DNA from 4 places in the Telluria sp. LT2P34 genome. Region 2 is predicted to be linked to each of the others. Evidence: predicted binding sites of a transcription regulator. Region 2 holds the regulator's gene; each other region holds the start of a gene.
What was found. The regulator LexA, encoded in region 2, represses DNA repair genes until DNA is damaged. The targets are predictions, from matches to a motif close to ACTGTATNNNNATACAGT.
Positions count from the first base shown of each region.

Region 1 (7,242 bases), on a different contig from region 2:
CAGCATGCCTTCGAGTCCGGGCGTGCGGCGCAGGGCGCTGGCGGTTTCGTAGCCGTTCAGGCCGGGCATGCCGATATCGAGGAAGGCGACCTGCGGCATGAATTCCTTGGCCGCCACCAGCGCCGCGCGGCCGTCGTGGGCCACCCGCGTCGTGTGGCCGCTGACTTCGAGGATCATCGACAGGGTGAGCGCGGCGTCCACATTGTCGTCCACCACCAGCACGCGCACGCCCTCTGGCTGTCCCGCGGCGCCGGCATCCACTGCCCCGTCGTTTTCCGCATCCCCCGGTTCACCAGTCGCCAGCGGCAGCCTGACCTCGAAGCTGCTGCCCTGGCCCGCCCCTGGACTCGAGGCCGTCACCGAGCCGCCGTGCATCTCGACCAGGCGGCGCACCAGCGACAGCCCGATGCCGAGACCTCCCTGGGCCCGTTCGATGTGGCGGTCGACCTGCTTGAACATGTCGAAAATGCTTTTCAGCGAGTCGGCCGGCAGGCCGACGCCGTTGTCGGCGACCGCGATGACCGCCGTGTCGCCATCCTGGCGCAGCGACAGCACGATGCGGCCGCCGTTCGGGGTGTACTTGGCTGCATTGTTGAGCAGGTTCGAGACGACCTGGGCGATCCGGGTGACATCGGCGTCCACCATCAAGGGGCCGTCGGGCATCTCGATGTCGAGGCGGTGCTCGCCGGCTTCGACCAGCGACATGCTCGTTTCCACGGCGCTTGACAGCAGTGTGGTGAGGTCGGCCCGTTCGCGCTTGAGTTCGAGCTTGCCGCCGCTGATGCGGGCCACGTCGAGCAGGTCGTCGATCAGGCGCACCATATGACCGACCTGGCGCTCCATCATTTCGCGCACCCTGGACAGCGTGGCGGCGCCCTGGCCTCCGCCGTGGCCGGTCATGCGCATGACGCCGAGGCCGTTGCGGATCGGCGCCAGCGGGTTGCGCAGTTCGTGCGCCAGCGTGGCCAGGAATTCGGTCTTGCGGCGGTCCGCATCCGACAGGTCGGCCGCCAGCCGGCGCAACTGCTCGTCATTGCGCTTGCGCGCCGTGATGTCGGAAAACAGCAGCGCCACCTTGCGGCTGCCGGATCCGCCGAGGCGGGTGGCGTAGACGTCGAACCAGCGCCCCATTGCCGCCGCTTCGTTCTCGAAGCGGACCGCTTCGCCGGTCAGGGCAACCCGGCCGTAAGTATCGAACCAGAAGCTGTCGAGCCCCGGAGCCACCTCTCGTGCGGTCTTGCCGTTTGCATCGACCAGGCCGGTGTGACGCTCGAACATGGCGTTCATTTCGAGGAAACGGTAGTCGAGCGGCTGTTCCTTGTCGTCGAAGATCATCTCGATGATGGCGAAGCCCTGGTCCATCGACTCGAACAGGGTGCGGTAGCGTTCCTCGCTGGCGCGCAGGCTTTCGGCGGAGCGTCGGCTTTCGGTCGTGTCGAGCACGATCGCCACCAGGCCCTGGTATTCACCGGCCGGACCGCGCAGCGCATTGATGCTGGACGTGGCCGGGATCGCGCGGCCGTCCTTGTGCAGGTAATGCTTGTCGATGACGAAGCCGGGTCCGCCCTGGCGCAGCCTGGCCAGCGCTTCCACGGTCGCCGCGACCTCGTCGGGTGCCGTGACATCGATCACGCTCATGCCGGTCAGCTCGGCCTCGGTATAGCCGAGCATGTCGCAATACTTCTGGTTGACGAGGCTGATGCGGCCCTGCGGATCCATCTCGACGACGCCGGTGGCGGCCTGGGCGACCAGTTTGGCGAAGCGCTCGCGGCTGTCGAACAGTTTCATCTCGGCGCGCTTGCGGTCGGTCTGGTCGACGCCATGGGCGAGCAGGCCCGTGATCGCGCCGTCGGCATCGCGCAAGGCCATATAGACCAGGTCGATGAAGCGCTGTTCCAGCGGCGCACCCGCATGGCGCTGGAGCATGACGGCCATGTCGGACCCGACGAAGGGCTCGCCGGTGCGGTAAACCTCGTCCAGCAGTTCGAAGAAACCCTGGCCGGCGACTTCCGGCAGCGCCTGGCGTATGGGCTGGCCCACCAGGTCGCGGTTGCCGACCAGTTGCAGGTAGCGTTCGTTGATCAGCTCGAAAACATGGTCCGGGCCATTCAGTACGCACATGAAGGCCGGCGCCTGGCGGAAGATGTCGAGCATGCGCGCATTGGCGGCTTGCACTTCCTTGAGCAAACGCTCGCGCTGCGCCTCGGTTTCGACCTGCGCGCTGACATCGCGCGACACCGCCAGCAGGTTCTGGACCCGGCCGTCGTCGCCGTGGACCGCGGTAACGACGACTTCCCACCAGCGCGGCGAACCCTTGGCGGTCGGGCAGAAGGCTTGTACATGGCCGGTGCCGCCGGCCTGGGCCAGCGTGATCGCCGCGTCGATTGCCGCCTGGCTTTGCTGCGGCCAGAACGAGCGCCATGCCGCGCCGGCAAAGAGGCTGAAGTCGTCGATCTCCATGGCGCACATGCCGTTCTGGTTCATCGCCAGCACCTTGCCTTCGCTGCTGAGCACTTTCACGCAGTCGGGGCTGCTCTCGAAGAGCTGCACGCCAAGGGCGTTGGTATCGATGACGGGCGGGAGGTCGCGGTTTTGCTGCATGGGGACGGGTATTCCAGGTTGCGCGGCCTGCGAGCTTACGCGATTTCCGGGCAGGGTGCTCGACGGTAGGATTCAGGAGAGGAATCTGAAAAAGCAAAAAGGCCCGACAAGTCGGACCTTTTTGCTTTAATGCTGGCGGAGCGGACGGGACTCGCCCACGTCCCGCGGGCCGCGGATTCCCTTGCAGGGGAATCCCTTCTCGTCCCAATCCGTGCTCCCCGCAGGGGGAGCACTCTTTATCGCGAAAAGCAAAAAGGCCCGACAAGTCGGACCTTTTTACTTTAATGCTGGCGGAGCGGACGGGACTCGAACCCGCGACCCCCGGCGTGACAGGCCGGTATTCTAACCAACTGAACTACCGCTCCGTTGTTACTGATCGATTCTTCGATACTACTGAATGCTGGTGGGCGCTGAGAGGCTCGAACTCCCGACCTAATCCGTGTAAGGGATCCGCTCTACCAACTGAGCTAAGCGCCCGGCTCACCGTATTCAGTGTCATCCAACGCTTGTCATCGCGTCTGAAGAGGCCCGAATCATAGCGTATGGGTTCGCGAATATGCAAGGGTTTCCCGAAAAAATATGCGCAACGGCTCATGAGCGCTTGGGCGGCAGTGACTTCCAGTCAACAGGCGCAGCCGCCGCCTGCAACCCGAAGTCATCATTGTTGCGACGATGATAATGAATACAAGCTGGCCTTAATTTGGCGAAATGGATGAGTTGCAAAATAAAAGAGGTTTTCATTAATTAATCCATAGAAAACGTTGCTAAAAAGCCTCACACGATTAGAAATGTCCAGCGTGCATGTTTTCTCCGCAGTACATTTTCTGAGCCGCCAGTCGAGGGCACGCCGACGTAAGACACCGGTGACCATAAAACGAGGCATATCGCCTTGACGGAAAACTACACAACAAAGGGCAATAAAAATGAAGTCGACGCATTCGATTCACCCGAGTTTGTTGAAAGTCGCAGTCGCAGTTTCCATCGCTGTTGGCACCCTGGGTTCCGCCCAGGCCGCCACTACCATCAATCCCGATACCGACCGCCTGATCGTGAAATACAAGGATGCGGGCTCTGCCGTGTTCAAGGGCCAGGGCACGCCGGCCATGACCGCCGCGCGCCAGTCGGTCGCCGACCGCGCCGGCCAGCAGTTCGGCAGGACGCTCAAGGCGCTGCGCACCACCGCCACCGGCGCCCATGTGCTGAAGATCGACCGCAAGGTGTCGGTGAAGGAAGCCGAGGCGCTGGCCGCGGAACTGATGGCGCGCGACGCTTCCGTCGAATATGCCGAGCCTGACCGCATCCTGCGCAAGATGGCCACCCCGACCGATCCGATGTACACCCAGCAGTGGCACTACTTCGAAGCCACCGGTGGCCTGCGCCTGCCGGCAGCCTGGGACAGCTCGACCGGCACGGGCGTGCGCGTTGCCGTCATCGACACCGGTATCCGTCCACACGCCGACCTGTCCGGCCAGATCCTGGCCGGTTACGACTTCATTACCGACACCACGATCGCCAATGACGGCGGCGGGCGCGACAGCGACGCTTCCGATCCGGGCGACTGGACCGCCGCCAACGAGTGCGCCGCCGGCGACCCGGCATCGGGCTCGAGCTGGCACGGCACCCACGTGGCCGGCACCATTGCCGCTGCGACGAACAACGGCGTCGGCGTGGCCGGCGTTGCCTACGGCGCCAAGATCGTGCCGGTGCGCGTGCTCGGCAAGTGCGGCGGCTACACCTCCGACATCGCCGACTCGATCGTCTGGTCCTCGGGCGGCGCTGTCACCGGCGTGCCGAACATCGCAGCCCGTGCGCAAGTCATCAACATGTCGCTCGGCGGCGGCGGCGCCTGCGGCACCACCACCCAGAACGCGATCAACAGCGCCCGTTCGCGCGGCACCGTCGTCATCGTCGCCGCCGGTAACGAGAACATGAACGCCAGCAACTCGAACCCGGCCAACTGCGCCGGCGTCGTGACCGTGGCCGCCACCAACCGCAACGGCGCCCGCGCACCGTACTCGAACTACGGCACCGTGGTCGACGTCGCAGCCCCGGGCGGCGACGCCAACGGCTACATCCTGTCGACGCTCAATGCCGGCACCAGCACCCCTGGCGCCGACAACTACGCCGGCTACCAGGGCACCTCGATGGCGACCCCACACGTCGCCGGCGTGGCTGCACTGATGCTGGCCCGTAATGCGGCGCTGACCCCGGATGAAATCGAGTCGAAGCTCAAGAGCACGGCGCGTGCCTTCCCTGGCACCTGCACGACTTGCGGCACCGGTATCGTCGACGCAACTGCTGCAGTGGCCTCTGCCACCGGGGCAGCCCCGGGCCCGACGGCTTCGGAAGTCGAAGCGAACAACACGATCTCGACCGCGAATGGCGTCGGCACCAGCGGCACCACGGTCAACGGCAACCTCGGCACCACCACCGACACCGACTACTTCGTGGTGCAGGTCCCGGCCGGCAAGACCCTGACTGCAACGCTGACCCAGGGTTCGACCACCAACGACTACGACCTGTACATCTATAACAGTGCGGGCACCCAGTTGGCCACCAGCCAGAACGGCGCGGGCGCGACCGACACCGCTTCGGTGTCGAACACGACCACGGCCACCTCGCCACGTTATGTGCGCGTGCGTTACTACAGCGGCGGCACCGGCGCCACCAGCGGCAAGTACAGCCTGAAACTGAGCTGGTAATTGCTGCTGCAGTCGTAGGATGAAAGAAGCGCGGCTTGCCGCGCTTCTTTTTTATCCGGTCACGGAATCCTTGCACCAAATTCCAATTGACGAGATACTGTACGGAATTACAGTAGTCGGCCCCCAGCGCCGCCACCTCCGCCAGAGTGAACGAGCCCGCACGTAAAATCATCCATTGCGATTGCGACTGCTTCTACGCGTCGGTCGAGATGCGCGACGATCCGTCCTTGCGCGGACGTCCGCTCGCCGTCGGCGGCCGGGCCGACCAGCGCGGCGTGGTGGCCACCTGCAATTACGAGGCGCGCGTGTTCGGCATCCACTCGGCGATGGCCACGGCCCAGGCCATGAAGCTGTGCCCGGAGCTGATCGTGATTCCGCCGGCGATGGAAAAATACCGGATCGCTTCAACCCAGATCATGCAGATCTACAGCGACTACACCGACCTGGTCGAACCGCTGTCGCTCGACGAAGCCTATCTCGACGTCTCGAATTCGCCGCATTGCAAGGGCAGCGCGACCCTGATCGCGCAGGAAATCCGGCGCCGCATCGTCGAGACCGTCGGCATTACCGCTTCGGCCGGCGTGGCGCCGAACAAGTTTGTGGCAAAAATCGCCAGCGACTGGAACAAGCCCGACGGCCTGTTCCTGGTGCGCCCGGAAGAAGTCGATGCCTTTGTCTCCGGCCTGCCGGTGAAAAAACTGCATGGCGTCGGCAAGGTCACCGCGGCGAAACTGAATAAACTGGGCGCGCAGACCTGTCTCGACCTGCGCGGCTGGAGCATGCAGGAGCTGCAGCACCACTTCGGCAGTTTTGGCGCGCGCCTGCACGACCTGTGCCGCGGCATCGACAAGCGCGAGGTCAGTCCCGAGCGCGAGAGAAAATCGATCAGCACCGAGGAAACGTACACGGTCGACGTGCCGGACCTGGCGGCCTGCGTGGCGCTGCTGCCCGAGCTGGTGGAACACCTGCTGGGCCGGATCAAACGCAACGATGCGGAAAAATTCATCAACAAGTTATTCGTGAAAATCAAATTTTCCGACTTCCAGCAGACGACGGTCGAGTGCGTGGGCCATGCGCCGCACCTGCCGACCTTCGCCCGGCTGATGGAAACCGGCTGGCTGCGCGCCAGCCGCCCGGTGCGCCTGCTGGGCGTTGGCGTGCGCCTGGGCGACACCGAACACGTCGAGCAGCTGGGCCTGTTTGACGAACACGCAACACATTAAAAAAGCGGCTGTTGCCACCCGAAAATACGTCGGCATCAGCGTGTAGAATGTCGTTCCCCTGCAATACCGAGACAAGAGAAAGCAACTATGTGGTTCAAGAATCTCCAGATCTACCGCCTGCCCGCACCGTGGGCCTTTACGCCTGAACAAATGGAAGCGGCGCTCGCGCCCCTGGCCTTTACGCCGGCCAACAGCAACGAACTGCAGCGTCAGGGCTGGGATACGCCGCGTCCGAACGGCGGCCTGGTGCACGTCGTCAACAAGCAGATGCTGCTGATGCTGGGCACGGAAAAGAAGCTGCTGCCGGGCTCGGTGATCACCCAGGTGGCCAAGGCCAAAGCGGCCGAGATGGAAGAGCAGCAGGGCTTCCCGCCGGGCAAAAAGGCGATGAAGGAACTGAAGGAGCGCGTGGCCGAAGAATTGCTGCCGCGCGCATTCACGATCCGCAGCAACACCTGGACCTGGATCGACCCGGTCAATGGCTGGCTGGTGGTCGATGCCGCCAGCCCGGCCAAAGCCGACGAAGTCATCAAGCTGCTGCTGAAAGCCGTCGACCGCATGCCGCTCGAGTCGCTGCGCGTGCAAAGTTCGCCCGTCGCCGTCATGACCGGCTGGCTGGAAGCGGATGAAGCGCCGTACAACTTCACGATCGACCAGGACACCGAACTGCGCGCCACCGGCGAAAGCCGCGCCGCCGTGCGTTACGTGAAGCACTC
Region 1 covers NZ_JCASIN010000004.1:310,884-318,125, forward strand. The annotation lists gene AC56KZ_RS13955 (PAS domain-containing hybrid sensor histidine kinase/response regulator) at 1-2,601, opposite strand, end outside; tRNA gene AC56KZ_RS13960 (tRNA-Asp) at 2,890-2,966, opposite strand; tRNA gene AC56KZ_RS13965 (tRNA-Val) at 3,003-3,078, opposite strand; gene AC56KZ_RS13970 (hypothetical protein) at 3,193-3,342, opposite strand; gene AC56KZ_RS13975 (S8 family peptidase) at 3,558-5,303, shown strand; gene dinB (DNA polymerase IV) at 5,450-6,526, shown strand; gene AC56KZ_RS13985 (recombination-associated protein RdgC) at 6,614-7,242, shown strand, end outside.
Region 1: a site for LexA is predicted at 5,400-5,417, ahead of dinB (DNA polymerase IV). Genes of this name have one in related genera too.

Region 2 (7,242 bases):
ACGATGCGCCAGCCACCGAACAGCGTGCCGAAGGCGATCGCCGCATAGCAGGAAATGATCACCCAGGCCGGCGGAAATTCGTCGGTCGGGCTGGTCACGCCGGCGGCGATCAGCAGCATCCAGATAATGCCCATGGTCTTTTGGGCGTCGTTACCGCCGTGGCCCAGCGAGTAGCCGGCGGCCGAGACCAGCTGCAGGCGGCGGAACCAGACATCGACCTTGCGCGGCGTCGATTTCACGAAGATCCACGCAACCAGCAGCATGATCGTCGAGCCCAGCACAAAGCCCATCAATGGCGCAATCACGATGAACATCACGGTTTTCAGCAGGCCCGCGGAAATGAGCGCGCCAGTGCCCGACTTGGCCACCGCGGCGCCGACCAGGCCGCCGATCAGGGCGTGCGAGGACGAGGACGGAATGCCGTAGTACCAGGTGATGATGTTCCAGGTGATGGCCCCGACGAGGGCGCCGAAGATCACGTAATGGTCGACCACTCCGGGGTCGATCGTGCCCTTGCCGATCGTCTGCGCGACCTTCATGCTGACCACGAAGATGGCGATGAAGTTGAAGAAGGCGGCCATTGCCACGGCGGTCTGCGGCTTGAGCACGCCGGTCGACACGACAGTGGCGATCGAGTTCGCCGAGTCGTGGAAGCCGTTCATGAAGTCGAAAATCAGTGCGAGCAGCACGAGTCCGCCCAGCACCCAGATGCTGATGTTTAAAGTTTCCATGTTTATTCTTGTTCTGCGCGCGCGTTACGCGTTCTCGACGATGATGCCTTCGATGATGTTGGCGACATCTTCGCAGCGGTCGGTGACGGTCTCGAGGATCTCGTAGATCGCCTTCATCTTGATCAGGTTGCGCACGTCCGGCTCGTCGCGGAACAGTTTGCTCATGGCGGCGCGCATCACGTGGTCGGCATCCGATTCGAGGCGGTCGATCTCTTCGCAAATGGCGACGATCTCCTGGGCGTTGCCCATGTCGTGCAGCAGGCCGACGGCCGCCTGCACGCGTTCGCAGCAGGCCAGGCACAATTCGGCCAGGCGGCTCGCTTCGGGCGTCACGGAATGCAGGTCGTACAGGAGGATGGTCTGGGCCGCGTCTTCCATCATGTCGAGGATGTCATCCATGCGCGTGATCAGCTTGTGGATGTCGTCGCGGTCGATCGGAGTAATGAAGGTCTTGTGCAGCATTTCCACGCAAGCGTAGGTCACCTTGTCGGCCTGCTTTTCGATGCTTTCCACGGCATGCGTGCGCATTTCCAGGTCGTCGAAGTTGGTCATCAGGCCGACCAGTTCGTGCGCACCTTTCACGCACAGCGCCGCGTGCTGGTTGAACAGGTCAAAAAATTTGCCCTCGGTGGGCATGAGGCGTCCAAACATGAATGATTCTCCGTTGTAAAACTCTTGGGATTGCGAAGCTGCGCGGCCGGCGGATAGGCCGGCGACGGTATCTCAGCGTAAGTGCGCGGCTTAATCGCCCTGATAGACGGCGAGGTTACCGCTGTAGTTGCCGAACTTGGTGTATTGGCCGATCCAGGTCAGGCGGATCGCGCCGATCGGACCATTACGCTGCTTGCCGATGATGATTTCGGCGGTGCCTTTATCGGGCGAGTCGGGGTTGTAGACCTCGTCGCGATACAGGAAGATGATGACGTCGGCATCCTGCTCGATTGCACCTGATTCGCGCAAGTCGGACATGACGGGACGCTTGTTGGGGCGCTGCTCGAGCGCGCGGTTCAGCTGCGACAGGGCAATGACGGGGCAATGCAATTCCTTCGCCAGGCCTTTCAGCGAACGTGAAATCTCGGAAATTTCGGCGGTACGGTTGTCGCCCTGCTGGCTACCCTGCATCAGCTGCAGGTAGTCGACGATGATCAGGCCGAGCTTGCCGCACTGGCGGGCCAGGCGGCGCGCGCGTGCGCGCATCTCGATCGGGTTCAGCGCCGGCGTCTCGTCGATGTACAGCTGGGCATCGTTCATTTTCTGGATCGCGTGCGTCAGGCGCGGCCAGTCCTCGTCGTTCAGGCGGCCGGTACGCAGGCGGTGCTGGTCGAGCTGGCCGACCGAGCCGAGCATACGCATGGCCAGCTGGGTGCCGCCCATCTCCATCGAGAAAATAGCCACGGGCAGGCCCGCTTCGATGGCGACGTTCTCGCCGATGTTCACCGAAAACGCCGTCTTGCCCATCGACGGACGGCCGGCGACGATCACCAGGTCGCCCGGCTGCAGGCCCGAGGTCATGCGGTCGAGGTCGATGAAGCCGGTCGGCACGCCGGTGATTTCGCCCTGGTTTTCGCGCGAATACAGTTCGTCGATGCGCTCGACCACTTGCGTGAGCAGCGGCTGGATCGCATTCCAGCCCTGGGCGCCGCGCGAGCCGGATTCGGCGATGGCGAAGATCTTGGATTCGGCTTCGTCAAGCATCTGCTTGACTTCCTTGCCTTGCGGATTGAACGCGTTGCCCGAGATTTCATCGGCGACGGTGATCAGCTTGCGCAGGATGCCGCGGTCGCGCACGATTTCGGCGTAACGGCGGATGTTGGCGGCGGACGGCGTGTTCTGCGCCATCGCGTTGAGGTATTGCAGGCCGCCCACGTCCTCGGCCTTGCCCAGCGAAACCATGGCTTCGTAGACGGTAATCACGTCGGCCGGCTTGCCGCTGTTGATCAGCCGGACCATCTGTTCGAAGATGATGCGGTGGTCGTAGCGGTAGAAATCGTCCGCATGCATGAAGTCGGCAATGCGGTCCCAGGCCGCGTTATCGCGCAGCAGGCCGCCGATGACGGACTGCTCGGCCTCGATGGAATGCGGGGGAATGCGCAGCGATTCGAGCTGCGGATCTGCAGGGGTATTCATGACGGGCATTATAACGCCTCCCGTCATGCGGCTGAAATAATTGGGAAGTTTCCAGGCGCAAAAAAGCCGGGCGAACCCGGCTTTTTCTTATTAACAACAGTGCATCAGAATCGATGCGCGCCGTTGTTACTCAGGCAGCTTCGCCCACGACAGCGACGGTGATTTCCACCACGACGTCGGTGTGCAGCGCGACGGCGACAGCGTGCTCGCCGGTCGTCTTCAGGGGACCGGTCGGCAGGCGCACTTGCGCCTTTTCGACTGCAAAACCCTGCTTCGTCAGCGCTTCAGCGATGTCGAAGTTGGTGACCGAACCGAACAGGCGACCGTCGACGCCGGCCTTCTGGCCGATGGTGATGGTCATGCCGCTCAGCTTGTCGCCCTGGGCTTGCGAAGCCGCCAGCTTTTCGCCAGCTGCTTTTTCCAGCTCGGCGCGCTTGACTTCGAACTCGGCGACTGCCGACGAAGTTGCACGGCGGGCCATCTTTTGCGGGATCAGGAAGTTACGTGCGTAACCGTCCTTGACCTTGACCACGTCGCCCAGGTTGCCGACGTTAACAACTTTTTCCAAAAGGATCACTTGCATATTTTTCTCCAGAAAATTCTGACTGTACGGCGCTTGAATTAAGCGTTGTGCAGGTCGGTGTACGGCAGCAGCGCGAGGTAGCGTGCGCGCTTGATCGCGGTGTCAACCTGGCGCTGGTAGTGCGCCTTGGTGCCGGTCAGGCGTGCAGGCATGATCTTGCCGTTTTCCTGGACGAAGTCCTTCAGGGTGTCGACGTCTTTGTAGTCGACCTGCTCGACGTTTGCGGCGGTGAAGCGGCAGAACTTCTTGCGCTTGAACAGCGGATTTTGCTGTTTGCGCTTGAGTTTTTCTTTGGCCTTGTTTTTGTCGAACTTTTTACCGAATGCCATTTGAGGCTCCTGTATCTAAAAGGTGGGCCGCTATTGTTTTAAGCGGCGGCACTAAAATCAATGATGTGAAACACCAGGGCTTTGCTGCTGCGGTTCTTCCTGGCCAAAAATCCCGTGAACTGGTGCGCGGCGCCCAACTCGGCGCTGGCGAAGCGGCCCGAAATTTCTCCCGCGGCGAACGCGGCAATTTCGAACTCCACCAGTCTTGCCACACCTGCCTCGACCTGCTGCGAACTGTGCATCAGGATTGCCGAAACGACCGGCACGCCGGCGGGGGTGTAGCGCAGTACGTCGCGTTCAGCGATGGTTGCGACGACGTGTAACTGGTTCACTTCAAGTGTTCAGGGTTCCTGGCGAAAGAATGTTTAAGCAGCAGCAGGGGCCGGGGCAGCAGCAGCAGGGGCCGGAGCCTGGGCTGGCGCTTCCGAGCGGTGGCTCTTGGCTGCGTCTTCGCGCTGGACCGACTTCATCATTGGCGATGGGGTCGTTTCAGCTTTCTTCATCTTCACGGTCAGGTGACGCAGCACGGCATCATTGAACTTGAATGCGGTTTCCAGCTCGACCAGGGTCTCGTTGTCGCACTCGATGTTCATGCAGATATAGTGCGCTTTAGGCAGCTTCTGGATCGAGTAAGCCATCTGGCGACGGCCCCAGTCTTCGACGCGATGAATGTTACCGCCGCGTGCGCTGACGCTGGCCTTGTAACGTTCGATCATCGCCGGGACTTGCTCGCTCTGGTCCGGGTGGACGATAAAAACGATTTCATAATGACGCATGCAGTACTCCTTGAGGACGTTTAAACAAATGCCCACCTCGGCGTCAAGACGAGTGTGGGAAGGGAAAGCCGGCAATTATAGCGCGGATGGCGCGACAACACAATGGGACGGGAAATGTGACAATTTCAGCGATTTCCCTTGCATTCGCCGAAATACTGTACAAAAATACAGTCTGAATCATCAACCATGGCAGATCCATGCTCAAGCTCACCGCAAGGCAACAACAGATCCTTGACCTGATCAAGGAAGCGATCGACAACACCGGCTTCCCGCCCACGCGCGCCGAGATCGCGAAGGAACTGGGCTTCAAGTCGGCCAACGCCGCCGAAGAACACCTGCAGGCGCTGGCCCGCAAAGGCGCGATCGAAATCGTGTCGGGCACCTCGCGCGGCATCCGCCTGATCGGCTCCTCGGTGCATGCGCCGGCATCGGTCCCGCACATTCCGGCGGCGCTCCTGATGTCGCTGCCGCTGGTAGGCCGCGTGGCCGCCGGTTCGCCCATCCTGGCCCAGGAACACGTCGAAGCCACCTACAACGTCGACCCGGCCATGTTCGGCGCCCGTCCCGATTTCCTGCTCAAGGTGCGCGGCTGGTCGATGCGCGACGCCGGCATCATGGACGGCGACTTCCTCGCCGTCAAAAAGATCGACAACGCCAAGAATGGCCAGATCGTGGTCGCCCGCATCGGCGACGACGTGACCGTCAAGCGCTACCGCAAGACGGGCGAACTGATCGAGCTGCTGCCGGAAAATCCGGACTTCAAGGTCATTCGCGTCGAACCGGGCGACGAGTTTGCGCTCGAGGGCCTGGCAGTCGGACTGATGCGCAGCTGGCATTGAGCATCGCTTGAGCGCTTCCTGAATGCAAAAAGCCGCTCGACGCGGCTTTTTTATTTGGCTGACTAGGGAGTCTGTCGCGGCGCGGCGCCCATCGGCTTGTCGAAGTCGTACAGTTTCACCGACGGGCTCTTCGCCACGATGTCATTGTGCTCCTTGACATAGGCTTCGGTCGCGCTGCGCCATGCGGCCAGGTCGGCCAGGACCATCTTCGAGCTGACGCGCGCTTCCTCGGCCAGGTTTTCCTGCACCAGCGCCAGGCGCTCGCCCGCACGCCTGGTTTCGGCTTCGTTCATCAGCTTGGCGATATCGGGCGGAATCAGTTTCACCAGAGGCGAGGCGGCGTTCAGGTTCTTGACGTAATCGTTGTAGCAGGTCTGCCACTTGGTCACGCTGGCCGACACGCGCTCGATGTCCACGCTCTGCTTCGAGATCGCGGGGATGCGCGGAACCGGGCAGTTGAAGGCGCCGGACTTCAGGTCTTCACCCTGGTATTGCTCGACCCAGCGCGTGATCTCGGCACGGCGCAGCGTGCGCTGCTTCATGACTTCAAGCGAACTGATCGCAACTGGATTGCCTTTTGCCGCCGCCTTGCGGAACCAGCTTTCCGCTTTGGCATCGTCGGTGGCGCCAGCTTCGCCGTACCAGTACATCTGGCCCAGGCGCTGCTGCGCTTCGACATTGCCGGCGTTGGCCAGCTTGGTGTAGAGCCGCAGCGCCTCCGGATAGGATTTTTTGGCAAACAAGGCGTTCGCGTCGGCCAGCTCGTCGGCATAGGCGGGGATGCACAGGCTCAGTGCGAGGCATAGCAACAGTTTTTTCATGGGGGCGTTGGATCCGGGTAAAGACCTATCATAGCCTGCACCCCGGCCCGACTCAAGCGCCGAGGGCGACGCGGAAGTCGTCGATCAGGTCTTCGGTATCCTCGATCCCCACCGACACCCGGATCAGCGACTCGGCGATGCCCATGCCGGCGCGGCGCTCGGCCCCCATCTCGAAGAAGATCGTGTGCGCGACCGGAATGACGAGCGTCCGGGTGTCGCCCAGGTTGCTGGCAGGGATGGCCAGCTGCAGGCGGTTCAGGTAGTCGAAGGGGTCGATGTCGTCCCGCAGCTCGAAGCTGAGCAGCGAGCCGCCCGACTTGAACAGCGCGCGCACGATGGCATGCTGCGGATGCGATTCCAGGCCAGGGTAATACACCGCCGTCACCCGCTCATCACCTTCCAGCATGCGCGCCAGCGCCAGCGCGTTGGCGCAGGTGCGCTCCATGCGCAGCGCCAGCGTTTCGGCGCCAACGGCAATGTGGTGCGCCGCTTCCGGGCCGAGCGCCGCACCGAAGTCGCGCAGGGCCTTGGCGCGCAGCTGCGCCATGCCCTGGGCCTGCGGCGGCTGCTTGCGGAAGTTGTCGGCGATGTTGGGGAAGGCGCTCCAGTCGAACACGCCCGTATCCGTCAGTGCGCCGCCCAGTGCGATGCCATGTCCGCCGATCGATTTGGTCAGCGAATTGACCACCAGGCCGGCCCCGACCGCTTTTGGGCGGAACAGGTAAGGCGTGGTCATCGTGTTGTCGACCACGTACAGGATGCCGCGCTCGCGGCACAGCGCGCCGATGCGCGCCAGGTCGGCGACCTGGGTGCGCGGATTGGCGATCGTCTCCACGAAAACGATGCGGGTGTCAGGGCGCAGGCTTGCCGCGACCTCATCGAAGTCGGTGGCGTCGACGAAATCGACAGCAACGCCCTGCCCCGCCACCGTCTGCCACAGGCTGTTGGTATTGCCGAACAGGAAGCGCGACGAGACGACATGGTCGCCCGCCCGCAGCAGCGCCTGGAACAGCGCGCCGATGGCCGCCATCCCGGT
Region 2 covers NZ_JCASIN010000006.1:23,236-30,477, reverse strand. The annotation lists gene AC56KZ_RS15980 (inorganic phosphate transporter) at 1-731, opposite strand, end outside; gene AC56KZ_RS15975 (DUF47 domain-containing protein) at 756-1,382, opposite strand; gene AC56KZ_RS15970 (replicative DNA helicase) at 1,473-2,858, opposite strand; gene rplI (50S ribosomal protein L9) at 2,989-3,441, opposite strand; gene rpsR (30S ribosomal protein S18) at 3,480-3,770, opposite strand; gene priB (primosomal replication protein N) at 3,809-4,102, opposite strand; gene rpsF (30S ribosomal protein S6) at 4,136-4,546, opposite strand; gene lexA (transcriptional repressor LexA) at 4,744-5,385, shown strand; gene AC56KZ_RS15940 (tetratricopeptide repeat protein) at 5,448-6,206, opposite strand; gene AC56KZ_RS15935 (cystathionine gamma-synthase family protein) at 6,259-7,242, opposite strand, start outside.

Region 3 (7,242 bases), on a different contig from region 2:
TTGCTACGGCAGGGCCGTCTGCGCGCAGTGCGTGGCAGCGGTCGATCTCGTACGGACGCATGGCATCGCTGTCATTGGCGGCGCTGCGCGTCTCGAATTCGTCATCGGCGAAGGCCTGGATTGCCGCGGTGGGCAAAACCTGCGCCAGTTCGGTCAGGTGGGTGCAACCGAGCACGCCAGAGAGGCGGTCTTTCAGGTGCAGCCGGAAATGTTTGGTGAGCGACAGGCCAACCAGCTTTTGATAGGCGGGGCCGATGACGTCGCAGTAGCCGGGATAAGGCACGGCGTCCGACGCGGCTTCGGCGCCGACGATGTCGAGCGCGCGGTTGACCGTGATGCGCAGGCTCAGGTCGTGCACGGCGGTGCCGGCGGGACGGTTGCCGGAAGCCAAGACGATGTCGCGTGCCTTGATGTCGCGGATGCGGGCGTCGAGATCCCACAGGCCATCGTCGCGCGCGTACGCTTCGACAGTGATGGCGCGAGTGTGCCGCAGGGAGCGCGGGGCGGGAGAAGACAGAGGCATAAAAAAAACAAACGTGCCGATCGAACGGCAATCAAGGTGGCAGCCGGTGTGCTGATGCACGTCACCGCAGCTTCTGCGGCAACAACCGCTCATGCGGCGCTGCTTAAACCGCGAAAGTTTAGCACAGGCGAGATTGGGTTGCACTGCAACAAATGGTTTCTGCAAGCGTGCTGCTGGTCGATCGCCACCTTTTTTGCTGCAAATAACAGGCGTCCAGAAGCAAATGTCCTCTCACATCGCTGAACTTGCCATTAATCAATGATGACGTTGTCCGGCGCAGCATGCTGTGCGCTGATCATCGCCGGAACACCGTCATGAAAATTTCTGGAATCATCCTGCGCCGCGCCGGCGGCTTTCGAACCGGGCTGGCCTTCGCCGCCCGAATGGCCCTGCATGCGCTGGTTGCGCTCGCGCTGGTAGTGAGCTGGGCCGACGACGTGCAGGCATCGGAGCAGGTTCCGGCGCATTCTTCGCAGGTGACGGATCTTGCCCAGGTGCTAGGCGTTGAGGCGGTGAATCTCGAAGGCAAACTGCGCGAGTTCGAGAACGCGACAGGGCATCAAATACGGGTGTTAACCATTCCGACCACCGGAGGGCGTTCGATCGATGAGTATGCCGTGGACATTTTCCAGAAGTGGAAGCCGGGGCGGCAAGGCATCGACGATGGCGTGCTGTTCGTGGTCGCGAAGGATAATCGACAGATGCGCATCGAGGTGGGTTACGGCCTTGAGGGGACCCTGACGGACGCCGCATGTTCGCGCATCATCCACGATATCGTCGCGCCGCAGTTTGCACAGGGTCGATATGCAGCAGGAATCGAGGCCGGCCTGGACGCCATTCTTCTTGCGGTCTCACCAGCCATGCCGCGCCCTCCTTCCGACATTCTTGCGCCGGACACGCAGCAGCCGGCGGTATCGACGCAGCCAAGCGACCCGGCCCGGACGCTTGCGTTTTTCAGCTTGTTCCTGGCCGGGCTCGCTCTGTTGACGATCGGCTTCGGCTTTGCGGGGCTGTTGCTGTTCGCTTTTCTTGCCAGCGCCTTAACATTGATGACTTACCCGGCGCAGAGCGGGCCGATCATCGCGGCAGTCATATCGGCCTGGCTGCTCGGCAGATGGCGCCTCATTGCACGCAATGTGCGGGAGCATCATCTTGCGAATTCAAAAAACCATGTCATGACCTGGCTCGACGTATTCTTGACCCCGGGTTCCGGGCGACCCCTGGTTGCGGGCAAGCGAAGCTTTTTTAAAGTCACCGTGTCGTTCGGTAGCTCAGGCAGGGATCATCGCAGCCCATCCAGGGAGCCGGACTGCGGCGGGAAAGGCGGAAGATCGGGAGGGGCCGGCGCATCCGGAGAATGGTAGTGCCCAGCAGCGCAAGACGACAGGCGGGTTGCCGGTCCCGGACACTAGAAAGCGCCAGCGCGCAGCGCCATCCGTCGTTGAGGAATATGCGGGCGCATATCGACAGATGACGCTCCACGCTGGCGCCTTGTACTACTCGGTGTGCTTTAAAAATCGTCGTCGTCGGGCGCGCCCTTGAGCGCGGCACGTACGGCATTGCTGGAAAAGCCGCGCGCCATCATGAACCGCATCTGCTTGTTGCGCTCGGCATGGTCTTGGGCGACGGTGCCGAATTTGCGCTCCCAGACTTCGAGGGCGCGGGCGACCTCGCTCTCGGCCAGGCCGGGCTTGAGCTCGGCCAGCGCTTCGCCGTTGATGCCGTGGCTTTGCAGCTCGGCGACGACGCGGCTGTTGCCGTAACGTCCAGCCTTGCGATGAATCAGCGATTCGGCAAAACGCTCCTGCGACAGCCAGTTGTTCTTTTCAAGGAAATCGAGGAGGGCGTCGATATCGTCGCCCTCCTCGGCATGGGGCGCCAGCTTGCGCTTGAGCTCGATGCGGCTGTGCTCCCTCATGGAGAGGAAGCGCAGCGCCCGGCCCTTCAGGCTGAGTACTGGCCCGCGCATGGTGTCACTGCGATAGACAGCACGCCAGCATTACTCGGCGGCGACAGCTTTGACCTGCTTCGGCACCTTGTCTTCGGCGTCGCCACCGACCGGCGCTTGCAGCTCGCGCACGCCGAGTGCTGCACGGACCTTGTTCTCGATTTCACGCGCCAGGGCTGGGCGGTCTCTCAGGAACTGGCGGGCGTTGTCCTTGCCCTGGCCGATGCGTTCGCCGTTGTAGCTGTACCAGGAACCGGACTTCTCGACGATCTTGTTATCGGCGCCAAGATCGAGGATTTCGCCTTCGCGGGAAGTGCCCTCTCCATAAAGAATGTCGAAGTGCGCTTCGCGGAACGGTGGCGCGATCTTGTTCTTGACGACCTTGACCTTCGTTTCGTTACCGATGACCTCGTCACCCGACTTGATCGAGCCGGTACGGCGGATGTCCAGGCGCACGGATGCGTAGAACTTCAGCGCGTTACCGCCGGTCGTGGTTTCCGGGCTGCCGAACATCACGCCGATCTTCATGCGGATCTGGTTAATGAAGATGACCAGCGTGTTGGTGCGGTTGATCGAGGCGGTCAGCTTGCGCAGTGCCTGCGACATCAGTCGCGCCTGCAAGCCCGGCAGCGAATCGCCCATGTCGCCTTCGATCTCGGCGCGCGGCGTCAGTGCCGCCACCGAGTCGATGACCACCAGGTCGACCGAACCCGAACGCACCAGCGCATCGGTGATTTCGAGCGCCTGCTCGCCGGTGTCCGGCTGCGAGATCAGCAGTTCGTCGAGCTTGATGCCCAGCTTCTGGGCGTAACCCACGTCGAGCGCGTGCTCGGCGTCGATAAAGGCGCAGGTGCCACCCAGTTTTTGCATCTGGGCGATGGTTTGCAGGGTCAGCGTGGTTTTACCCGAGGATTCCGGACCGTAGATTTCCACGATACGGCCGCGCGGCAGGCCGCCGACGCCGAGGGCGATGTCCAGGCCGAGCGAGCCGGTCGAGACCGTCTGCACTTCTTCGACCGGGGTGTTCGCGTCCATGCGCATGACCGAACCCTTGCCGAACTGCTTTTCGATTTGCGCGAGGGCGGCGGCCAGTGCCTTACTCTTTTCAGCAGCGTTGTGTACTATTTTCTTGTCGTCCATAATTTTCTCTCAGTCTTGGAGGTACCTAGGTAGGGGCACCATCGCGCTTTTCAATAGGTAGTACTGTATAAAAATCCAGTAGTTTTTGCAAGCGCTATCTGCCCATATGTGGGAGAAGGCTCGCATTGTTGCGCTAAATCAAACACAATGGGTGCAACCGGGCGGTCTAATCGAAAAACAGGGTGATCTTATGCGAATTTTGCTTGCTGAAGATGATAGCGTACTCGCAGATGGCCTGACGCGCTCCTTGCGCCAGTCCGGCTATGCGATCGATGCCGTGCGCAACGGCCAGGAGGCCGACACGGCGCTCTCGACCCAGGAATTCGACCTTCTCATCCTCGATCTCGGGCTGCCGAAAATGTCCGGCCTGGAAGTGCTGCGCCGCCTGCGGGCGCGCTCTTCGCTGCTGCCGGTCCTGATCCTCACCGCGGCCGATTCCGTCGAGCAGCGGGTGGAAGGACTGGACCTCGGCGCCGACGACTACATGGCCAAGCCTTTCGCCCTGTCGGAACTCGAGGCGCGGGTGCGCGCCCTCACCCGGCGCGGCGCCGGCGGCGGCCCCACCGTGGTGCGCCACGGCCCGCTGAGCTATGACCAGGTCGGCCGAAGCGCCTATATCGACGAGCAGATGCTCGACTTGTCCGCGCGCGAACTGGGCCTGCTGGAAATCCTGCTGGCGCGCACCGGGCGCCTCGTGTCGAAAGAGCAGTTGGTCGATCACCTGTGCGAATGGGGCGAGGAAGTCTCGAACAACGCCATCGAAGTCTATGTGCACCGCCTGCGCAAGAAGATCGAAGTGGGCGGCGTGCGCATCGCGACCGTGCGCGGACTCGGCTACTGCCTGGAAAAATACCCGGACGCGCGCAGCAGCAGCGCCGCCGCGCCCGGATCGGCAGCCACGTCGAAGTGAAGTTCCGCGCTGCCCCCATGCGGCCACGCGAGAGCGAACACCCCGAGCCGCTGTACGTCCCGCCCAATCCCGAGCCGGAAGAAAACATCCAGCATTCGCTGTTCGGCGAAATCCTCGACTGGATGCTGGCCCCGCTGCTGCTGCTGTGGCCGATGAGCATCGCCATCACCTACCTGGTCGCGAAATCGATCGCCAACCAGCCTTTCGACCATGCGCTCGAGAACCGGGTCACGGTGCTGGCCCAGCAGGTGCGCGTGGAAGAAGGCGCGATCGACACCCGCCTGTCCGCCAGCGCGCGCGATTTCCTGCGCGCCGACGATGTCGACAGCGTGTATTTCCAGGTGCTCGATGCCGATGGCCGCCATGTCGACGGCGACCGCGAGCTGCCGCGCCCGCTTGACGACGAAGCCGACATGGACGGCGCCGTCCACTTCCGCAACGCCGCCCTGCAGGGCCAGCCGCTGCGCGTGGCCTACCTCTACGTCAACCTCGATCCGCGCACGGCGCCCAAGAGCGCGCGGCGCCAGGCGCTGCTGCAGGTGGCCGAAACGCTCGACAAGCGCGCCCTGCTCGCCAACGAGATCATCAAGGGCGTGATCCTGCCCCAGTTCATCATCCTGCCGATCATCCTGGCGCTGGTCTGGTTCGCCCTTTCGCGCGGATTGTCGCCGCTGGCGGAACTCCAGGAACGCATCCGCGCGCGGCCCTCGGACGACCTGTCGCCTATCGACTCGCGCCAGGTGCCGGAAGAAATTTCGCCGCTGGTCGGCTCGCTCAACGACATGCTCGGGCGCCTGGCCCAGACCATCGACATGCAAAAGCGTTTTATTGCCGACGCCGCGCACCAGATGAAGACGCCGCTGGCCGGCATGCGCATGCAGTCCGAGCTGGCGCTGCGCCAGCTCGATCCCGACGAAATCCACCAGTCGCTGGAACAACTGGCGAAAAGCTCGGAATCGGCGACCCGCCTCGTCAACCAGCTGCTCGCCCTGGCGCGCGCGGAAAACCAGCCGCATGCGGGACTGGCCTTCGAGGAAATCGAACTCGGCGCCCTGGCGCGCAACACGGTGCAGGACTGGGTGCAGGCCTCGTTCGCCCATGCGATCGACCTCGGCTACGAAGCGCACGACGCGCCGGTGGTGATTGCCGGCAATGGGATGATGCTGCGCGAACTGCTGTCGAACCTGATCGACAATGCGCTGCGCTACACCCCGGCCGGCGGCAGCGTCACGGTGCGGGTGCGGCGCGACGGCGAGCACGCCTTGCTCGAGGTCGAGGACACCGGCCCCGGCATCGCGCCCCAGGAGCGCGCCCACGTGTTCGAGCGCTTTTACCGCATCCTCGGTTCGAACACGACCGGCAGCGGCCTCGGCCTCGCGATCGTGCGCGAGATCGCCGGGCAGCACGGCGCGGACGTTGCCATCTTCAGCAACCCGCGCAGCATACTGCCGAAATACCCGGGCAGCCTGTTCCGGCTGACCTTCCCGCCACCCGTCACCACGCCTCCCGATGCCGCCTGAATCCGTCACGCCCGCCGCCGATCCCCAGCACCAGCGCCGCCTGCGCGCGGCGCGCATCGTCCACTGGCGCCGCACGCGCCGCCTGACGATCGTCCTGATGGCGCTCTGGCTGGGCACCGGCTTTTGCACCGTGTTTTTCGCGCGTGAGCTGGCCGGCATCACCGTGTTCGGCTGGCCGCTGTCGTTCTACATGGCGGCGCAGGGCGCCTCGCTGGTCTGCCTGGCGATCATCGGCGCCTATGCATGGCGCATGCGCCGCTACGACCGCGAGTACGCGCGCGCGATGGACAATGCCGCCGGGGACGCCACGTGAGCCCGCGGCCCGCAGTGCAGCCCCGTTCCCCATCCGCTTCTCCCTCGGCCTATTTCCGGCGCCTGTCGGGCTACTACGCCTGGTTCTGCCTCTGCTTCGCCGGTTTCCTGGTGGCCCTGACGATCCTCGAAAACGAAGGCATGCCGCGGCTGTGGATCGGCCACCTGTTCATGTTCGCCACCATCGTGCTGTACGCCGCCATCGGCGTCATCAGCCGCACCTCGAACGTCACCGAATACTATGTCGCCGGGCGCCGCGTGCCGGCCCTGTTCAACGGCATGGCGACCGCCGCCGACTGGATTTCGGCAGCCAGCTTCATCAGCCTGGCCGGCGGCCTGTACGTGGTCGGCTTCGACGCCCTCGCCTACATCATGGGCTGGACCGGCGGCTATTGCCTGGTCGCGCTGCTGATCGCGCCCTACCTGCGCAAGTTTGCCCAGTACACGATTCCGGACTACCTCGCGGTGCGCTATGGCGGCGGCGCGGGCGGGCGCGGCGGGCCGGTGCGGCTGCTGGCCGTCGGCGCGACCATCATCGTCTCCTTCGTCTACGTGGTGGCGCAAATCTACGCGGTGGGACTGATCGCGTCGCGCTTCACCGGCGTCGATTTTTCGGTCGGCATCTTCCTGGGACTGGCGAGCATTCTCGTGTGTTCCTTCCTGGGCGGCATGCGCGGCATTACCTGGACCCAGGTGGCGCAATACATCATCATCCTGGTCGCCTTTTTGATCCCGACGATGTGGCTGTCGGTCAAGCATGCCGACAATCCGCTGCCGCAGGTGGCCTACGGTGCGGTGCTGCCGAAGCTGGCCCAGCGCGAAGCGCAACTGATGCAAGACCCGCGCGAGCAGGACGTGCGCGCCAGTTTCCGGCGCGAGGCCGACGTCT
Region 3 covers NZ_JCASIN010000002.1:942,411-949,652, forward strand. The annotation lists gene AC56KZ_RS10080 (DUF2889 domain-containing protein) at 1-688, opposite strand, end outside; gene AC56KZ_RS10085 (TPM domain-containing protein) at 838-1,887, shown strand; gene recX (recombination regulator RecX) at 2,034-2,492, opposite strand; gene recA (recombinase RecA) at 2,523-3,611, opposite strand; gene AC56KZ_RS10100 (response regulator) at 3,802-4,521, shown strand; gene AC56KZ_RS10105 (sensor histidine kinase N-terminal domain-containing protein) at 4,539-6,041, shown strand; gene AC56KZ_RS10110 (DUF4212 domain-containing protein) at 6,031-6,354, shown strand; gene AC56KZ_RS10115 (sodium:solute symporter family protein) at 6,351-7,242, shown strand, end outside.
Region 3: a site for LexA is predicted at 3,674-3,691, ahead of recA (recombinase RecA). Genes of this name have one in related genera too.

Region 4 (7,242 bases), on a different contig from region 2:
GAACAGCACCGTCCGGCGGCCGGGCCCGAATCCAGCGGGCGCCAGGTCGACCCGCAATGCGGTGGAATTGTTGTTCTTGTGCTGGACAAAGAAAGCAGTCTGCGCGACCGACGGCGGCAGGCTGGCGCGCGCAGTGGACGAGCGTATGGCGCCGTCCGCACCGACGATGCTGACGGAAATCATCGCGTCATCGGTGAACATGCCGCTGGTGCGCATGTCCTCGAGCAGGGTAGCGCGGTGCGAATCCTCCCAGCCGTACTTGAGCTGCATGGTGATCTGGTCCATCTGCGCGATGGAACGGGTGACATATTGCTCGTAGGCCCTGGCGTAGGTATCGGTTTCCTTGAGCACCTGGGCCTCGGCCTGCGTGGCTTCGGAATCGGCGCGCAGGATGGTGACTGTCCACAGCGCAATCACGCACAGGATGGCAAGAACGGGCCACAAGCCGGCAAGGAAGCGATTGGTGCGGGAAAGCGAGGAGGTGGCGGATTGGATCATGCACATCACCGCCGGGACGGCGCAAAGGTTGCCGATGAGCCAGCCGGCGCATCAACGCGGCAGGAAGGAGGATCCCTGCAGACAAGAGAGCTTATCTGGTAAATATGACAGTTTGGTGACTAAGGGAAATAGATATTTCATATTTGCACATTTTTATCCGAACAAACCATGCAGGAACCACCTCGGATCGGCATCCTCGGCCGCTCCGACGATGCGTTCGCGGTACACCCAGTACAGCGTATGGTCCTGCCCTTCGGCGATGAAATAGTCGCGTGTCTGGGTCTGGCTCCACCAGCCGGCCTCGATCCGCTCGGGGGTGGACGCCATCCTCAATGGCGATCCATAAAATGGCCGGTGGTTGCGCATCAGCAGGGCAATCGGCTTCGCCAGGATCCAGGTCGGGCGCGGCAAGCTCTGCACGTCCGGTGGCATCTGCGCCGAGCGCACCGATTCGCGCACCTTTTGCTGCAGCGGCACCCAGGCATTGGCCACCTCGGGGCGGTAATCGGCCTGGGGCAGCGCCTGCAGCACATTGTCCGGGCCGAGACGCGCCACGAGCAGCTCCAGCATGCGCACCCGGTCTTCCTCGCTGCCGCCGGGTTCCGGAAACAGCGACTCGCTGGGCGGCGCCATCGGCTGCAACCGGGCCGCGTCCAGCGCCAGGCCGATCACGGGCGCCTCGAGCACGACCTGCGCCAGGCGCTCGCGCAGCAGGCGCACCAGGTGCTCGTCGCGCCAGGTCGGTTCGCCCAATGCGATCTCGACTGCCGTGGGCGCACGCGCCACCCTGCCCCGCTCGTGTTCGAGCAGCAGCGTGATGCGCTCGACCGCCAGCTGGCGCGCGCACAGCCAGCCGGTCAGCTGCTGGACCAGCATTTCGGCGCCCATCAGGCATTCGGCGGCGTTCTCGATGCGGTCGAACAGTTCGATCTTCGCATGGAAGACGGTCGGCGCTTCGATCCATTCGAACAGTTCGGGCGCCATGCCGTAGGCGGCATCGAGGGTATCGAGCAGCGCGCGCCCGCAGCGCCGCTGCAAACCCGGTCGCGGCAGGCGCCGCAGCGCGGCCAGGTCGGCACAGCCGATGCCCTCGAACCAGGCGGCAAACGGACGCGCCGGCAGCGGCAAGGTACTCGGCAAGCGGTCGAGCCGGCGCGTGAGCGCATCGATCGTCAGCACGCGCCCGGCGCGGCGCCGCGCCAGCATCCAGCTGCCGCGTGCGGTCGGCGCGCAGCTGAGGAAACCGGAAAACCCGAGCGCGCGCAGGCTGGCGCGCACGCGCCGGCACAGGGCGCGGATGCCGCCGAACAGGCGCAGGCTGGCGCCGATGTCGATCAGCAGGGTCGATTCCTCGGCCTGGGCCACCTGCGGCGTGTACTGCAGCAGCGCCATCGCCACCGCATGCAGGGCGCCCGCCTCGCGCTCGGGCGAACGCTCGACGATGCGCGCCTCGGGCATCAGCATCAGCACCCCGCCGCGGCGCATGCCGAGGGCCACGCCGGCGGCGCGCGCCAGGGGCGATGCCGCCAGCACGCGCTCGTGCTCGAGCACCACGCAGCCCAGGTCAGTTGACCAGTTCGGGCTGAAAACCTCGAGCGGTAACTGGGGCAGGTAGAGGCCGATCCACAGGCGCATGGCGTTGAAGTAAAGGAGGGGTGAGTGGCAGGAATAGCGGCGCATCGCGCTGCGGCCCCCGGCGTTTGATAAAACCGATGTCGAGCCCGCCCAATGCCGGCCGCAAGGACAGGCGCAGCGGCGACGGCGACGAATCCTGGGCGCTGGCAAGCGGGCGCATCATGAAGAACAGGGTCTCGCCGCATTGCGCCGCCAGGTGCAGCCGGCGCAGGCTCTCGCCGCGCGCATGGTTGGCCCAGAACAGCAGCGCCCCGCAACTGCCGCTGCGCAGCACCTGCTCGGCCGCCCACAGCGCATCGGCCCCGCGCGCGGCGCGCAGCCAGATCAGCTGCGAGGGCGGAACGCCAAGCGCCGCCATGGCCAGCGCCTGCGGCGGATGCGGCGGCTGCAGCAGCACGATGCGGCGTGAGGCCGCCGCCGCCAGCGCCGGGCGCAGCAGGCGCATTTCGCCGATGCCGGGCTGCTGCAAGAGCAAATCGATGAGGGTACCGGTGGGCCAGCCGCCCCCCGGCAACTGCTTCGACAGGGCGGGATGCCCGCTGTCGACACAGCGCGTGCTGGAATGCGCCAGCTGCGAGGCGCGCCACAGCGAAGGATGCAACTGCTCCGGCGCGATAGTGTTTTTTGAACAAGACATAAATGGGCGCATTGCACAGGGCAACGCAGAAATACTGTATGGATGTACAGTACTCGCTTGTTCAGCTTTTGGCAAGATGTGGATAGTTTGAAAACATCCGGCGCTTGCCTGAATGAACGACTGTGCTTGCTGGAAGAGCAACATTGCTCGTACACTGAGGCTCGGCGTGCCTCCGCCAATGAACAGGGATGGATCAGAAAAATGAGTTTAGACAGCCACCAATCGGTCTACCGTGAACGCCTCTTGGAGCATCTGCTTATTGGAGAATTGCTGAAGCATTCATGGATTTACTCTGGAGCCACGCTCGAAGTGTCTCAGCCTTCTATCGACAGATCCGGACATGACATCGTCCTCGAAGCCAATGGGGTGACCCGCCACGTGCAGTTGAAGGCGTCTTCGTCATCCGCAACCACCTCTGTACAGAAGGTCCATCTCGGCCTTGGAACCAAGCCATCAGGCTGTGTAGTCTGGGTTCGATTTGATCCGAAAACGATGAAACTTGGGCCATTTTTATTCTTTGGTTCATTGCCGGGTCAGATGCTGCCGTCTTTGATTGAATTCCGCCAAGCCAAGCATACGAAGGGTGACGCCGATGGAGTAAAGAAATTCCGGCCAAATTTGCGTATTGTCCCGATGTCGAAGTTCAAAAAGATCGGCGATATTCCCGCTCTTTACCATGCACCCTTCGGTGGGGCAGACCTGACCCCGATTCCTTGAAGGTGAGTACCGTAGATACCTGTAATGAATCGGTTGTAGACATTAATGGCGCTACCTCTTGTCCTCACCAGCGATCCTTGGCACCGCAAAGATCCAGAAAAACAAGCTGTACGACGCCTACCACGAACACCATTTACCAATCGCCTCACCAGGACCACCGATGACCAAGAAACTGCTTTCCGTACTCCTCGCTGCCATGCTCCTGCCAGGCGCCGTCCATGCAAACGAACTGTCGAAGGCAGTCGCGAAAGACTACGACACCCACCTCGCGCCGCTGCTCGATTACCTGCACCGCAATCCCGAGCTCTCCTTCCTGGAAGTGAAAACCGCGGCGCGCATGGCCAAGGAATTGCGCGCGGCAGGTTTCACGGTCACCGAAGGCGTCGGCGGCACCGGCGTGGTGGCGATCCTGAAGAACGGGCCTGGCCCGCTGGTGATGATGCGCGCCGACATGGATGGCTTGCCGATGCTGGAAAAATCCGGCCTGCCGAATGCCTCGACCGCGACCCAGAAAGACATGGAAGGCAACATGACGCCGGTGGCGCATGCCTGCGGCCATGACATCCACATGACCAGCCTGGTCGGCACGGCGCGCCGCATGGCGGCCGAGCGCGCCACATGGTCGGGCACCCTGATGCTGGTCGGGCAGCCGGCCGAGGAGCGCATCGGCGGCGCGCTGGCGATGATGAAGGACGGCCTCTATAAACGCTTCGGCAAGCCGGATTTCGCGCTGGGCTTTCACGTCAAGGCCGACATGGCAACCGGCAAGGTGCACGCCTCCGAGGTCTCGCCCTATTCCGGCGCCGACACCGTCGAAATCGCGATCAAGGGCGTTGGCGCCCACGGCGCCCAGCCGCACCGCGGCAAGGACCCGATCGTACTCGGCGCGATGATCGTGATGGGCCTGCAAACCATCGTCAGCCGCGAACTGAGCCCGCGCGAGCCGGGCCTGATCACGGTCGGTTCCTTCCATGGCGGCACCAAGGCCAACATCATCGGCGACAACGCCAAGCTGCAACTGACCGTGCGCAGCGAGAGCCCGAAGACGCGCGAGCTGCTGCTGGGCGCCATCAAGCGCATGGCCGAGAACACGGCGCGCGCCGCCGGCATGGCGGAGAACGAACTGCCGGAAGTGAAACTGGTCGATACGCCGGCGCCGCCGGTCCTGAACAATGTCGAGCTGGTGCGGCGCCTGCGCGCGGCCTGGACCGGCAAGCTGGGCGCCGGCGCGATTGGCGAGGAAGAGTTCCGCGAAGGCATGGGCTCGGAAGACTTCCCGATGTTCGTCACCGATCCGTATATCCCGAGCGTCTATTTCACGGTCGGCGGCACGGCACCGGACACCATCGCCGCCGCCAGGGCAGGTACGTTGCGCCTGCCGAGCCACCACAGCCCGCTGTTCAAGGTGGAGCACGGGCCGGCGGTGCGGATGGGCGTCGAATCGACGGTGGTGGCCTTGCAGGACTTGATGCGCAAGCCTTGATTCTGCATCCGTCTCAAACCAATCGAAGGACCAACAGTTGAAATCAATCCTGTCAACAGCGCTGGCCCTGGCTTTCACCATTCTCTCCTGCCAGGCCACAGCACAAGATGCCATCGACCCGGCGCCGACAGCGCGCTGGTCCCGCACCGCCGACGCCACCATCGCGCGGCAGGAAATCTATCCCGCCGTGCTCGATGGCAGGATCATCGTCGCAGGCGGCGTGCTCTCGCAAGCACCGGGTTTTACCGATCATGTCGAAGCCTATGAGGTAAAAACCGGCCGCTGGACCACGCTCGCGCCCTTGCCCGAAGGACGGCACCATATCGCGTTGGCCGAGGCCGGCGGCAGGATCTATGGCATCGGCGGCTTCTCGGGCGGCATTCCCAACTGGCGCGCCCATGCGACGGTGTTCGTCTACGACGCCCAGGCCAACCGATGGTCGCCGGGTCCCTCCCTGCCCCAGGCGCGGGCCGAAGGCGTGGTAGCGACCGTCAAGGGAAAAATCTATTTCATCGGCGGGCGTGTCCCGACCAGCCCGCAGGCAGCGCACATCAGCGAGCACATCGACACTCGCCGGGGCGAGGCGCTGGACCTGCGCACCGGGCGCTGGGAAGCGATCCTTGACGCGCCCACTGCACGCAACAGCGCAGCGGCGGCCGTCATCGACAACAAGATCTATGTCGTCGGCGGCCGCCAGATGCTCACGCAGGCCGACGGCAGGCAGCGCCCGGTCAATCTCGCCACGCTGGAGGTCTACGACCCTGCTACAAACCGCTGGGAGACGAAGGCGGCGATGCCCCAGGCCCAGGGTGGCCTGGCAGCGGCTGCCCATGGGGGCAAGCTGTATGCCTTCGGTGGCGAGCAGTTTGTCCCGACCAGCAAAGTGTTCGCCGATGCCTGGGTCTACGATCCGAAGACGGACCGCTGGGCGGCCCTGCCTCCCATGCCGACCCCACGGCACGGACACGGCGCCGCTGTCGTCGGCAACCGTATTTTCCTGATGGGTGGCGGTGAAAAAGTCGGGGTGGCCGCCAGCCGGGTGCAGGAAGTGCTCGAGCTCCCGGCAAAATAGGACCAACTACGCCATGCCCACTCCTCTCAAACACGCTCTGTTAGTCTCTTGCCTGGTGCTAGGCGGCTGCGCCAGCGGCAGGCCGGACGCACAGCTGGAGCAGTATGTCGTGCAAGGCATGGCGCGCACCGGCGCCCAGGGCCTGGCCATTGCGACCATTCACAACGGCGCCGTCACGCAGGTGCGTACCTGGGGCAAGCGCAACGCCAAGGGTGAGCCGCTGACGCCGGACACCGTGATGTACGGGGCCTCGCTGACCAAAGCCGTGTTTGCTTACACGGTGATGCAACTGGTCGAGGAAGGAAAGCTTGGCCTGGATACGTCGATCGCGGCCTACCTGCCAAAGCCGCTTCCCGAGTACACCAATGAGGCGAACAAGTACGCCGCCTGGCAGCATCTCGCAGGCGATGCGCGCTGGCGCAAACTCACGCCGCGCATCCTGCTCACCCATAGCGCCGGCTTTGCCAATTTCGGGTTTCTGGAACCGGACGGAAAACTCAAATTCCATTTCGAACCCGGCACCCGCTATGCCTACTCCGGCGATGGACTGATCCTGCTGCAATTCGTCATTGAACGCGGGTTGGGCCTTGACCTTGGCAAGGAAATGCAGCGGCGCGTGTTCGATCGCTTCGGCATGAAAAACACCAGCATGACCTGGCGTCCCGACTTTGCCGCCAACCTGGCCGACGGCTGGAAAGAAGACGGCGGCGTCGAAGCGCACGACGAACGCAGCAAGACACGGGCCGCCGGCTCGATGGACACGACCATCGCCGATTTCGCCAGGTTCGCGGCGGCTTACGTGCGCGGCGACGGACTCCAAGCAGGGTCCAGGACCGAGTTGACGCGTGCCCAATTGCCGATCACGACCTCGTCCCAATTCCCCTCATTGCAGCCCATCGCCCCTCCCGGGCAACAGCACAAGGACCTGGCCGCCGGCCTGGGTGTCATTACTTTCAATGGACCTCAGGGGCCTGGCTTTCAAAAAGGCGGGCATAACGATTCAACAGGCAACACCTGGGTGTGCCTGGAACGGCAAAAGCACTGCGTGGTCATCTTGTCGAACGATGTCCGGGCTGAACCGCTGTTTCCCGACATCGTCAGAATCGTACTGGGTGAAACGGGCATGCCATGGCGCTGGGAATATGGGCCGATGAAACCCCCGGGCATATGACCAGCGCAAGGAATACACAGGAAAATATG
Region 4 covers NZ_JCASIN010000002.1:96,051-103,292, forward strand. The annotation lists gene AC56KZ_RS06295 (bifunctional diguanylate cyclase/phosphodiesterase) at 1-498, opposite strand, end outside; gene AC56KZ_RS06300 (Y-family DNA polymerase) at 652-2,133, opposite strand; gene imuA (translesion DNA synthesis-associated protein ImuA) at 2,063-2,770, opposite strand; gene AC56KZ_RS06310 (hypothetical protein) at 2,972-3,487, shown strand; gene AC56KZ_RS06315 (amidohydrolase) at 3,648-4,970, shown strand; gene AC56KZ_RS06320 (Kelch repeat-containing protein) at 5,008-6,042, shown strand; gene AC56KZ_RS06325 (serine hydrolase domain-containing protein) at 6,056-7,213, shown strand; gene AC56KZ_RS06330 (hypothetical protein) at 7,240-7,242, shown strand, end outside.
Region 4: a site for LexA is predicted at 2,804-2,821, ahead of imuA (translesion DNA synthesis-associated protein ImuA). Genes of this name have one in related genera too.